Regions from separate parts of the Paenibacillus azoreducens genome, predicted to be linked through region 2. Evidence: predicted binding sites of a transcription regulator. Region 2 holds the regulator's gene; each other region holds the start of a gene.
What was found. The regulator CtsR, encoded in region 2, represses protease genes until heat stress. The targets are predictions, from matches to a motif close to ATGGTCAATAAAGGTCAAACA.

Region 1: the regulator CtsR is predicted to act here: its motif matches at 973-993, upstream of clpP (ATP-dependent Clp endopeptidase proteolytic subunit ClpP).
Region 3: the regulator CtsR is predicted to act here: its motif matches at 1,527-1,547, upstream of L6442_RS01675 (ATP-dependent Clp protease ATP-binding subunit).

Annotation. Positions count from the first base shown of each region.
Region 1 is NZ_AP025343.1:7,052,529-7,055,810, forward strand. Features, by position in the region: gene L6442_RS31550 (sugar-binding transcriptional regulator) at 1-486, opposite strand, end outside; tRNA gene L6442_RS31555 (tRNA-Arg) at 820-894, shown strand; gene clpP (ATP-dependent Clp endopeptidase proteolytic subunit ClpP) at 1,198-1,794, shown strand; gene L6442_RS31565 (hypothetical protein) at 1,889-2,098, opposite strand; gene nrdI (class Ib ribonucleoside-diphosphate reductase assembly flavoprotein NrdI) at 2,291-2,650, shown strand; gene nrdE (class 1b ribonucleoside-diphosphate reductase subunit alpha) at 2,637-3,282, shown strand, end outside.
Region 2 is NZ_AP025343.1:6,689,802-6,693,083, forward strand. Features, by position in the region: gene L6442_RS30135 (protein-arginine kinase McsB) at 1-895, opposite strand, end outside; gene L6442_RS30140 (protein-arginine kinase activator protein McsA) at 925-1,449, opposite strand; gene L6442_RS30145 (CtsR family transcriptional regulator) at 1,478-1,939, opposite strand; gene L6442_RS30150 (GNAT family N-acetyltransferase) at 2,521-3,282, opposite strand, start outside.
Region 3 is NZ_AP025343.1:370,029-373,310, reverse strand. Features, by position in the region: gene L6442_RS01675 (ATP-dependent Clp protease ATP-binding subunit) at 1-1,297, opposite strand, end outside; gene L6442_RS01670 (serine hydrolase domain-containing protein) at 2,120-3,282, opposite strand, start outside.

The DNA.
Region 1 (3,282 bases), 360 kb from region 2:
CGGGTTCAGTGCCTCCGCAACGGTAGCTAATGTAGATCCGCCGGTGACGGCCACCGTGTCTTCCTGATTCATGACTCCGAGCAGAGCTTTGGCCCCTTCGCGTCCGAGATCCCGTTTGGTGACCGGTGAGGATTCGCAATCCCCCGGCACAACGACAACCTTTTGCAGATTGTATGCTCGGCGGATTTTCTCGGCCAGTTCATTGAGTCCAAACAGTTCCTTGGCCATTGGGCCCATCTCTTCGAGCAGCCTTCGTCCCGCTTCGCTGATCCTCATGCCGGAGCTTTCAATTTCGATCAGCCCCTGGGCTTTCAGAAGATCCGTTTCAGCGCGCAGCACCCGCTCCGTCATATGGAGCGATGCCGCCAGCGTCCGCCGGCCGATCAGCTCCGAAAGCATGATCTGATGAAGAATGGTGTACCTAGTCTTGAGAATGTCCATGAGATCAGGCAGAAGCTGCTTTTGTATCTCTAATATTTTCCGCATTGCTTTCCACTCCTGCAACTTCAAGTTCCTTCTCTCCGGTTCCTGGCCTTAAAATGTCCCGGGTTAACGTTTTAAGTCCCACTTACATTTTACTCAATTTCCGGCTCTGTTGCAAGTAGTCCAACGACTATCATTTACATTCTTTCTTCCTCTTATACAAGCGCGTGTGCAGTTCCTCACAACAAAGCACGGCAGTATATGGAAAAACAAGGTTTCCGCCGATTTTAGAAAAGGAACTATTGCAAAGTCACCCGGTTTAGCGTATAATAACTTTTGCTGCATGAAATGTATGTGTCAGTACTTGCTGGCAGCACATCTCACAATTTGCATCATGCGCCCGTGGTCCAATGGATATGACGTAGGCCTCCGGAGCCTGAGATCGAGGTTCGATTCCTCGCGGGCGCGCCATTACTTTATAATGAAAGCTTGTACCATATATTTAACCCGTAAGCCCAAAGCCAATCATAGGCTATTTTTTTTGCCCGGAGTTTGACTTTCTTTGACTTTTTGATTGGAATTGTTTATCATGAGGTTAATACGGTAAAAGTATGTATAGAATGATTACATTTAAATCAATTAAGGGTTTTGCAAAAATCTAAGAAGCGACTTTAGCAATATATAGATCGAAACGATCTTGTTCGTTATATATATTGCTCCCTGGGAGCGACTGAAATCGAATTTTGCAAAATCTAAATAAGGGAGGTTTTCCACGTGAGTTATATACCTATGGTCGTTGAACAAAGCAACCGCGGCGAACGCGCCTACGACATTTATTCCAGACTTTTGAAGGACCGCATTATTTTCCTGGGATCCGATGTCAACGACGTGGTGGCCAATTCGATTATTGCCCAGCTGCTGTTCTTGGCTGCCGAAGACCCTGAGAAGGACATTCATCTTTACATCAACAGCCCGGGCGGCTCCATTACAGCCGGTATGGCGATTTTTGATACCATGCAATACATCAAGCCGGACGTATCCACCATCTGCGTGGGTCTTGCTGCTTCCATGGGCGCATTCCTGCTGAACGCAGGCGCGAAAGGCAAACGTTACGCCCTGCCTAACAGTGAAATCATGATCCACCAGCCTCTTGGCGGTGCTCAAGGACAGGCAACGGATATCGAAATCCGCGCCCGCCGCATTTTGAAAATGCGCGATACGCTGAACCGTATCCTCGCCGAACGCACAGGCCAGCCGCTGGAACGCATCGAAAAAGATACCGACCGCGACTACTTCATGAGCGCGAAGGAAGCTGCCGAATACGGCATTGTCGATAAGGTGCTCGAGCATCCTCCGGTAAAAGGCGTTTAATAGAGCGCGATCAAGAAAATCGCTGCTTAAACTAGTAAGAAAAGCGCCCATTGTTACGCTATTCAGGACAATCTAATTGGTCTATTATTTTGGCCTATGCTTCTGTGCTTATTCCAAATACTTTGCTGGGAACCCAAAAACTTATAAATTTAAAAACAGGGCTTTCTCCGAGAGTCTGGCACACCAGATTTCGGGGAGAAGCCCCTGTTTTTTTGTTTTCAAATTTTAAATTTTTTTCTTTTGGCGCTTTTGGCCGAATAATAGGATTAAGCGTTAAAAATGATAGATTTCCTGCTTTTTTCACCCTCACACTCCCATCGGGATGTAGACATTTACACATTGACTATCCCAATATATTGAGGTAAAATTCATTTTGCCATCTACATATTGATGAATTCAACCTAAATGATACCACTACGACTTGCCTCTGGAACTAGAAGCAGCACGGAAGGCAGCGTCGTTTTTTATTGCAAAATATCTGTTAGGAGTGATAGGGATGTTGGTTGTCTACGATTCCAAAACCGGGAATGTCAGACGTTTTATAAACAAGCTGAATATGCGGGCCGTTTCCATCGCGGAACAGGAACAGGTGAACGAACCTTATGTTCTTGTGACGTATACGACCGGCTTTGGGCAAGTGCCTGAAAAGGTAAAAACATTTTTGTCCCATAACAGCAAGATGCTGCGCGGGGTTTCCGCCAGCGGCAACCGCAACTGGGGACCGGGCTTTGCCAAAAGCGCGGATACCATCTCCGATATGTACCATGTTCCGGTCATTACGAAATTCGAACTGTCGGGAACATCGCAGGATATAGAAACTTTTGTTGAAAGGGTGCGGACTATTGAAGCATATTGAATTGAACAACGAATTGATGCAGCGCGGTGCGGACGGATATTTTCAATTAGAGAAAGATAAAGAAGCGGTCGCGGCTTTTATGGAAGAAGTCGAAGAACAAACCATGAAATTCGGATCCCTTCGCGAGAAACTGGATTACCTGATTGAAAATGACTACTACGAAAATGTATTTGAAAAATATACTTACGAGGAAGTCGAATCGGTATTTACCCTCACATCCAAAAGCGACTTCCAGTTCCAATCCTACATGGCTATATCCAAGTTCTATAAGGATTACGCGATGAAGACCAATGACAAAAGCAAATATCTGGAGCAATACCCGGACCGCGTCGCCATTGTCGCCCTTCATCTTGGGGATGGAGACGGCGCTAAGGCACTGCGCATCGCGGAAGCTATGATCGAACAGCGCCTGCAGCCGGCAACGCCGACATTCCTGAATGCGGGCAAAAGCCGCCGCGGCGAATTGGTGTCATGCTTCCTGCTGGAAATGGACGACTCCCTCAACTCGATCAACTATGTGCTCGGAACCTGCATGCAGTTGTCCAAAATCGGGGGCGGCGTAGCCGTCAACCTGTCGAAGCTGCGCGGACGCGGCGAACCGATCAAAGGAGTGGCCGGAGCGGCCAAAGGCA
Region 2 (3,282 bases):
CCAAGCGTACATCCGAAAGCCGCTGGCCGGCTTCCTTGGAGTCCATAATCTCCGCATAAGACAAAATGCCGTAAGAACGTTTGATCCGGTCCCGAATGCGAAGACGCGAATCGTTCATCAAGCGCATGCGGGCGTTTTTTTCGTGTTCGATGATTTGCAGTACGACACTATGCAGGTTATCGATAATTTCATTCTCCGTTTGCCCGAGCGTAATCTGGTTGGAGATTTGAAACAGGTTACCTATTGCTTCGCTGCCTTCCCCATAAATTCCTCTAACGGTAAGCCCAACTTGGGAAACGGCGGACAAAATGCGGTTGATTTGCTGCGTCATCACCAGAGCCGGAAGATGCATCATCACCGAAGCCCGGAGCCCTGTGCCCACATTGGTCGGACAGCTGGTCAGATAACCGCGTTTATCGTCAAATGCATAATCCACTTCGGACTCGAACAAATCGTCGATAGCTGTCGCTTTCCCCCATGCTTCGCGAACCTGAAATCCCGGGTACAGGCATTGAATGCGAAGATGGTCCTCTTCATTAATCATAATGCTGACGGATTCATCTTCATTGATCATGACGGCCCCGTTTTGGGACTCGCTTGCAAGGCTCGGGCTGATCAAATGCTTCTCTACAAGCACTTTTTTATCAATCGGTTCAATTTCATCCAATTTAACGGTATAGAATGGTCCAAGTCCCTTGATATTCTGATTCCCCGTCACTTTGGATAGACGTTTCAGCACTTCCTCGGACTGTTGACGCGTCGCCAAAAGGGGAAAAGGCAAGTGCTGCAGATTCCGCGCGATCCGCACCCGGCTGCTGATCACAATATCGGAGTCATTTGCCGTACCCCGCATCCATTCACTCAGCGCTTTTTCGGTAAACCGAAGATTGGGCATCCGCTACTCCTCCTCTATTCAAGCGAACTTTACTGTCCTGAAATTTCCTTTTCAAGCGTTCGGATCTGGTCGCGCAGCTGTGCAGCCTCTTCAAATTCTTCCTGCTGAATCCGCTGCTGCAGCTCGAGCTTGAGATCATCGATTTTTCGCTTCAATTGAATGCGGCCTCCGCTTCTCTTGGGCACTTTGCCCACATGCACGGTATTTCCATGAACCCGTTTGAAAAGCGGATCCAACCGGTCGCCAAAATATTTATAACATGAGCTGCAGCCGAACCGGCCGATTTTGCTGAACTGGGAATACGTCATTCCGCATTCCTCACAGTGCAAGGACTGAGGCGTTTTGACGCTGCTCGCCGTTCCTTTGCCCGTCGTTTCAAAATCAAGCAGCCCGGATAACAAGCTGTGTATGGAAAATCCCCCCGTCGTGCCGGGAATCAATTCCCCTTTTTCCCTCGCGCAGGTTTCACAAATGTGGATTTCATTTTTTTCGCCGTTCACAATCTTGGTGAAATGCAGCGTTGCGGGTCTTTTCCCGCATTCTTGGCATAACATGTCGATGTACCTCCTTTTCTCCGCAGAGCTATTTGCTTAGCAAGGAAATCAGCATCGCTTTCATCATTTTCGCACGGATCTCATCCCTGTAAGGCAACTTGATCATCAAGGTCTCTCTGGAAACAGCCGCACGCATCAGGTTTGCTTCCCGCTTGGTTAGAACGCGGGCTTCTTCCAGCTGGTAAATGAGCCCTTCCGCGACTGTCTGGTCTATCGTATCGCCAATCGTCTGATGCAGATGAGTATGCAGTGCCGAATACTGCGGAAGATCGATTCGTTGAATCCGAATATATCCGCCGCCTCCGCGTTTACTTTCCACGAGATAACCCTTTTCCAGCGTAAATCTTGTACTGATCACATAATTAATCTGGGACGGCACACAAGAAAAATGATCCGCCAAATCATTACGCTGTATTTCGATCAATCCTTCGGGACTTTCATGCAAAATACCCTTCAGATATTGTTCAATAACATCAGAGATATTACGCATCATTCATCCTCCACTTTAATGCTGCTTGAAAGCCTGTTACTTCCAAATATTCGCGGCTGCCGGCACGATCCCGGTATCATTCATTAACCCGAGCCGTATGCAGCGAACCGGACAAATAGAATACAAACATAGGCCGCCGGTTTTCCCCTGCAGCTTCTGTGTTGTTAGTGTAACTTCAGGTCAATCAGATCATACATAAACTGTTTGCTGCAACAGTATATGCAAATTTGATCAATAATTGACTTTGACTTTCTTTGACTATATTATAACATATTCTCACGTTTTGCCAAGAGGCAGGGGACGAAAACCGTTCAGGTCTTTCCTTATCATTTTTGACGTATTTACCTGATTCCATCCCTTGGATGGTAAGAAAAACGTCTATCGACGTACTTTCTAGGAAGACAGACCGCATTTAGCGGATGTTTTTCTTGCGATTATAGGATTTCTTAAGCTGCGCTTAAAATTTATAAATTCTATAATCTTAAAAAAGCCGGTACGGAAACTGGCGGAATCCGCTTTTTCCAATAATGAACCGGCTTATACTAAAAACCCCCCTGCATTAAGCAGGAGAGTCAGATATCTTAAAAATGGTCCAATAAAAAGGTTTGTTCCAAAGGAATGGCGTACTCCAAGCGGGTAACTGCTTCGGATTCACCGGTCAATCTTCCCATTTTCCACAACTCAGCCGGACGTTTATAACCAAGCAGCAGCGTGGTCAGCGTCTGAATGTCGCATTGCAGTTGGGCTTCTTCCTCCTGTTCAGCAGGCTTGATCTTCGCCTCTCCCAACGGTGAGATCTTCCAGTGCCAAGTCCCTTCATTCCAAGGCGCATATGGATCGCTGACCTGTATTGTCCATGACTCCACTTCTCCACTGCCTTCATAATCCAATGCTTCAATAAAGCCGGGGAGGTTTACAATCCGTGTCATGCCATAGGGTATAATCTCTTGGGTAATGCGGGGATCGGCAAGCGTGTATGTTAATCCGTCATTCGCTGGCATTTGATTCAAAACGACTTGGGTTACCATGGAATCATGATTGCCAATAAACGTCCATAATGCCGCTTTCGCCTCTTCGTTCAGGCAGATGAACTCTTCGACCAAAAACTCATTTTTCTCCACCTTATAAAGTAAATATCCTTCAGGATCGCCTGATGGAGAATAATATACTGCGGTCTGGTCTTCATCTTCGAGAATCGATGACTTCCAGCGTTCCTCACTCCGAAGCATCATTCCGTTAAAACGAACGGCATAAGCTTCATATACCCGGTTCAAAACCGGGATATCCCGGATATTACGCCGAACGGTACCTTTTGTGAGCAGCTTTGCGGGAAGCTTTTCCGT
Region 3 (3,282 bases), 1.0 Mb from region 2:
GGCCGATGACTTTCGTTTTCAGGCGGTCTGCCAGATTTCTCATCTTGTCCTGTTCATCCTGCTGCAATTTACCAACCGGAATTCCTGTTTTGCGTTCAATGATTTGCTGGATATCTTCCACATGGACTTCTGCCCGGCTGCTGCCTGTTTCGGCCTCATTGAGCCGCGCCACAAGATCGGCCTCCTCGTCGCGCAGTTGGGCGGCGCGTTCATAGTTTTCCATGCGCGTTGCCTGGTCCTTCTCCGCTTTGACCTTCTCCAGGCGCGCTTGAAGCTGGCCGTGGCCGCCTTCGGATACGCGCAGGTTCAGCTTGGCTCCCGCTTCATCCAGCAGATCGATCGCTTTGTCGGGCAGGAAACGGTCTTGAATATAACGGTGTGACAATTGCACGCAAGCCGCTATGGTATCGTCCGGATAACGGACGCCGTGGAATTCCTCGTATTTCGGACGCAGTCCTTTCAGAATCTCGATCGTTTCCTCAGGCGTTGGTTCATCGACCATTACCGGCTGGAACCGACGTTCCAGGGCGGCATCCTTCTCGATCTGGCGGTATTCTTTCAGGGTAGTCGCGCCGATAACCTGCAGCTCTCCGCGTGCCAGCACCGGTTTCAATATATTGCCGGCATCCATGGAACCTTCGGCGGAACCTGCGCCGACCAGCAGATGGATTTCGTCAATGAACAACAGGATGTTCTCGCGCTGCTGCAGTTCGGCGATCAATTGTTTGACCTTTTCTTCAAACTGCCCGCGGATGCCTGTACCCGCAACCAGCGAAGCTACGTCCAGCGAATAAACTTCTTTGTTCAGCAGCTTGGACGGCACTTTGCCTTCGACAATGCGAAGAGCGAGGCCTTCGGTGATGGCCGTTTTACCAACCCCCGGCTCGCCGATCAACACCGGATTGTTTTTGCTGCGGCGGTTCAAAATCTCAATCACCCGCTCGATTTCTTCCTCGCGGCCGATGACGGTATCAATGCGGCCTGCTTTGGCCGCATCATTCAGGTTGCGGCCGAGCTGATCCAAAATGCCGCCGCCATTGCCTCGGCCGCCCTGAGCCCGCTTGGCATCGGCGTTTATGCCCGATGCTTCATGAAAAGCTTGCGGCGGCTGCATCAATCCATGGAAGAACTCATCAATCGGCGACATTCCCGATGTGCCGAAACCGGCGTGGAATGGAATTCCGTTATTGATTTTCGCGTAGCATTCCTGGCATAAATACATTTGTTCGGATTTGTTATTTATCGTTAAGCTAAGTCCTACCGTTGCTTCGTTAGATTTACATTGTTGACAACGCATGTTTCATTGCCCCTTTCTTCATAATTCATCGGAAACTCATTTTTTCACTTCGTGTAACTATGCAAAAGAACATCTCCACTGCAGCGTTTAAAAGGTTGTTCTCAAGGTCCGCTTTTGACAAGAAAATCTTTAATCTAGGCCGCTTCAAGAGATGGAGGACCGAGATCGAATACCGACCTTATTTTGAAAAACCCGATTTAACAGTTTTGATGTTTGATCAATTGTTTTGACTTTGACTTTCTTTGACTATTATAACGCAAATGGATGGATTGTCAACAGTTTTGAAAATAATTATTTGAAAATTTTCACTCCATTTTCCCATCGTTAAAATAGCTAATAAGACTTGTCCTTCTTATGTATGTTCGTCGTCCCTAGTGCTTGAGATGGGAAGGTTGATTGCAAAGTAACCCCACAAAGAGTATCGGAAAGAAGTAAGGGCGCCCTTCAAAGAGGGGCGCTTTTACGGAGCAAAAGTACTGAGTGGAGCCTATGCTTCGATGCTTATTCCAAATACTTTGCGGGGACCTCTGAAGTTTATCTTTCTGAAATGTAAGAAAAACGTCTATCGACGTACTCTCATAGAAGACAGACCGCATTTAGCGGTAATTTTTCTTGCGATATAAGGATGCGAGATCTCCGAAGTTTATACTTTCTTATATCTTAAGAAAAACGTCTATCGACGTACTCTCATAGAAGACAGACCGCGTTTAGCGGTAATTTTTCTTGCGATATAAGGATGCGAGATCTCCGAAGTTTATACTTTCTTATATCTTAAAAAAATCCCACCTTAGACTGTCGCCTGATCGGTGGGATTCCGCTAGTTTACTTTGTCTGTTTCACTGTGATTTGGAATGTCGAGCCTGCGTCACCGACAAACGCAATTTTGCCGTTTTTAGGGAGTACGCACTCATTGCTGCCGCTTATGATTGAATAATTCACGCAGTTGCCTTCTTCATCATAAACAGCAAATGAAGCCTTCGCGGGCATAGTCACTTTCATCGTCTTGCCGGCGGCAGCTGCAGGTACGCTGTACCATTTGGCCTCCCCGTTTTCACCCACCGTTACAACTGCGTCTTTGCCGATGTGCATAGGTTTCACGCCGTCTTCGCTAATTAACACATATCCGCCAATTTCACAGTATTCTATGCCATCCTTCATATAAAAATGTAATTCCCCGGTATCCCGGCCTCCATTAGCAGGAATCTGATAGAGGGCAGCAGCCGTATCCGGCCCTGTCAAAGCTTTATCCAATAAATAACCCGGCAAATCCTTGTTAAGGGCAATTTTCATCGCAATTGTATTCATATAATAGGCCGCAGAACTGTATTTTTCACTGACCGTATAAAATGCCTTTCCGTTCCGTTTCGTCCAAGCATCGGCTGTCTCTTTGGATACAGGCTGATCATCCAGCTTTTCTGACGCATAATTAGACATAGCCAGCTGTCCCAAGCCCGGGATACTTACATAATCCCTTTCCCACAAATAAGTGCGTCCGTTCTTCTCAGTCACAAAGCTGATCTTCGATGTACCTTCTTCATTCATAAAGGTTCCGTCCTGCGTATAAACGAATTTCTGCCCCGGATATCCAGGAACCAAAGGTACCGTCGCCGTAAGCACGCCATCTTGAACCGCTATTTTCATTTGTTGGCCGAAGGCGCCATAATACCCTGCATACTTCTTCATTTCGTCTGGCATTTTTGCTTTGACAGGTTTGCCAAACGATTTTTCCGGTTTGAATTCCTGAATTGCGCCCTTTTTCTTCAGCGCCTGCAACAGCAACTCGCTGGCAAGCATCTGGTTGGTCATACTGGAGCCGCCGGAGGAAAGTACGGCCGCAGCCATGTTTTGCTCAGGCAGCACTACCAAGGAGGAATGATAATATATTATATCTCCGCCTTTGGCCAGGGCCTTCATTCCATATTGGTTAAAGGGGAATAATTTCACGCTGTCCCAGCCAAGGCCAAAATCGCCGGAGTTATCGGCAT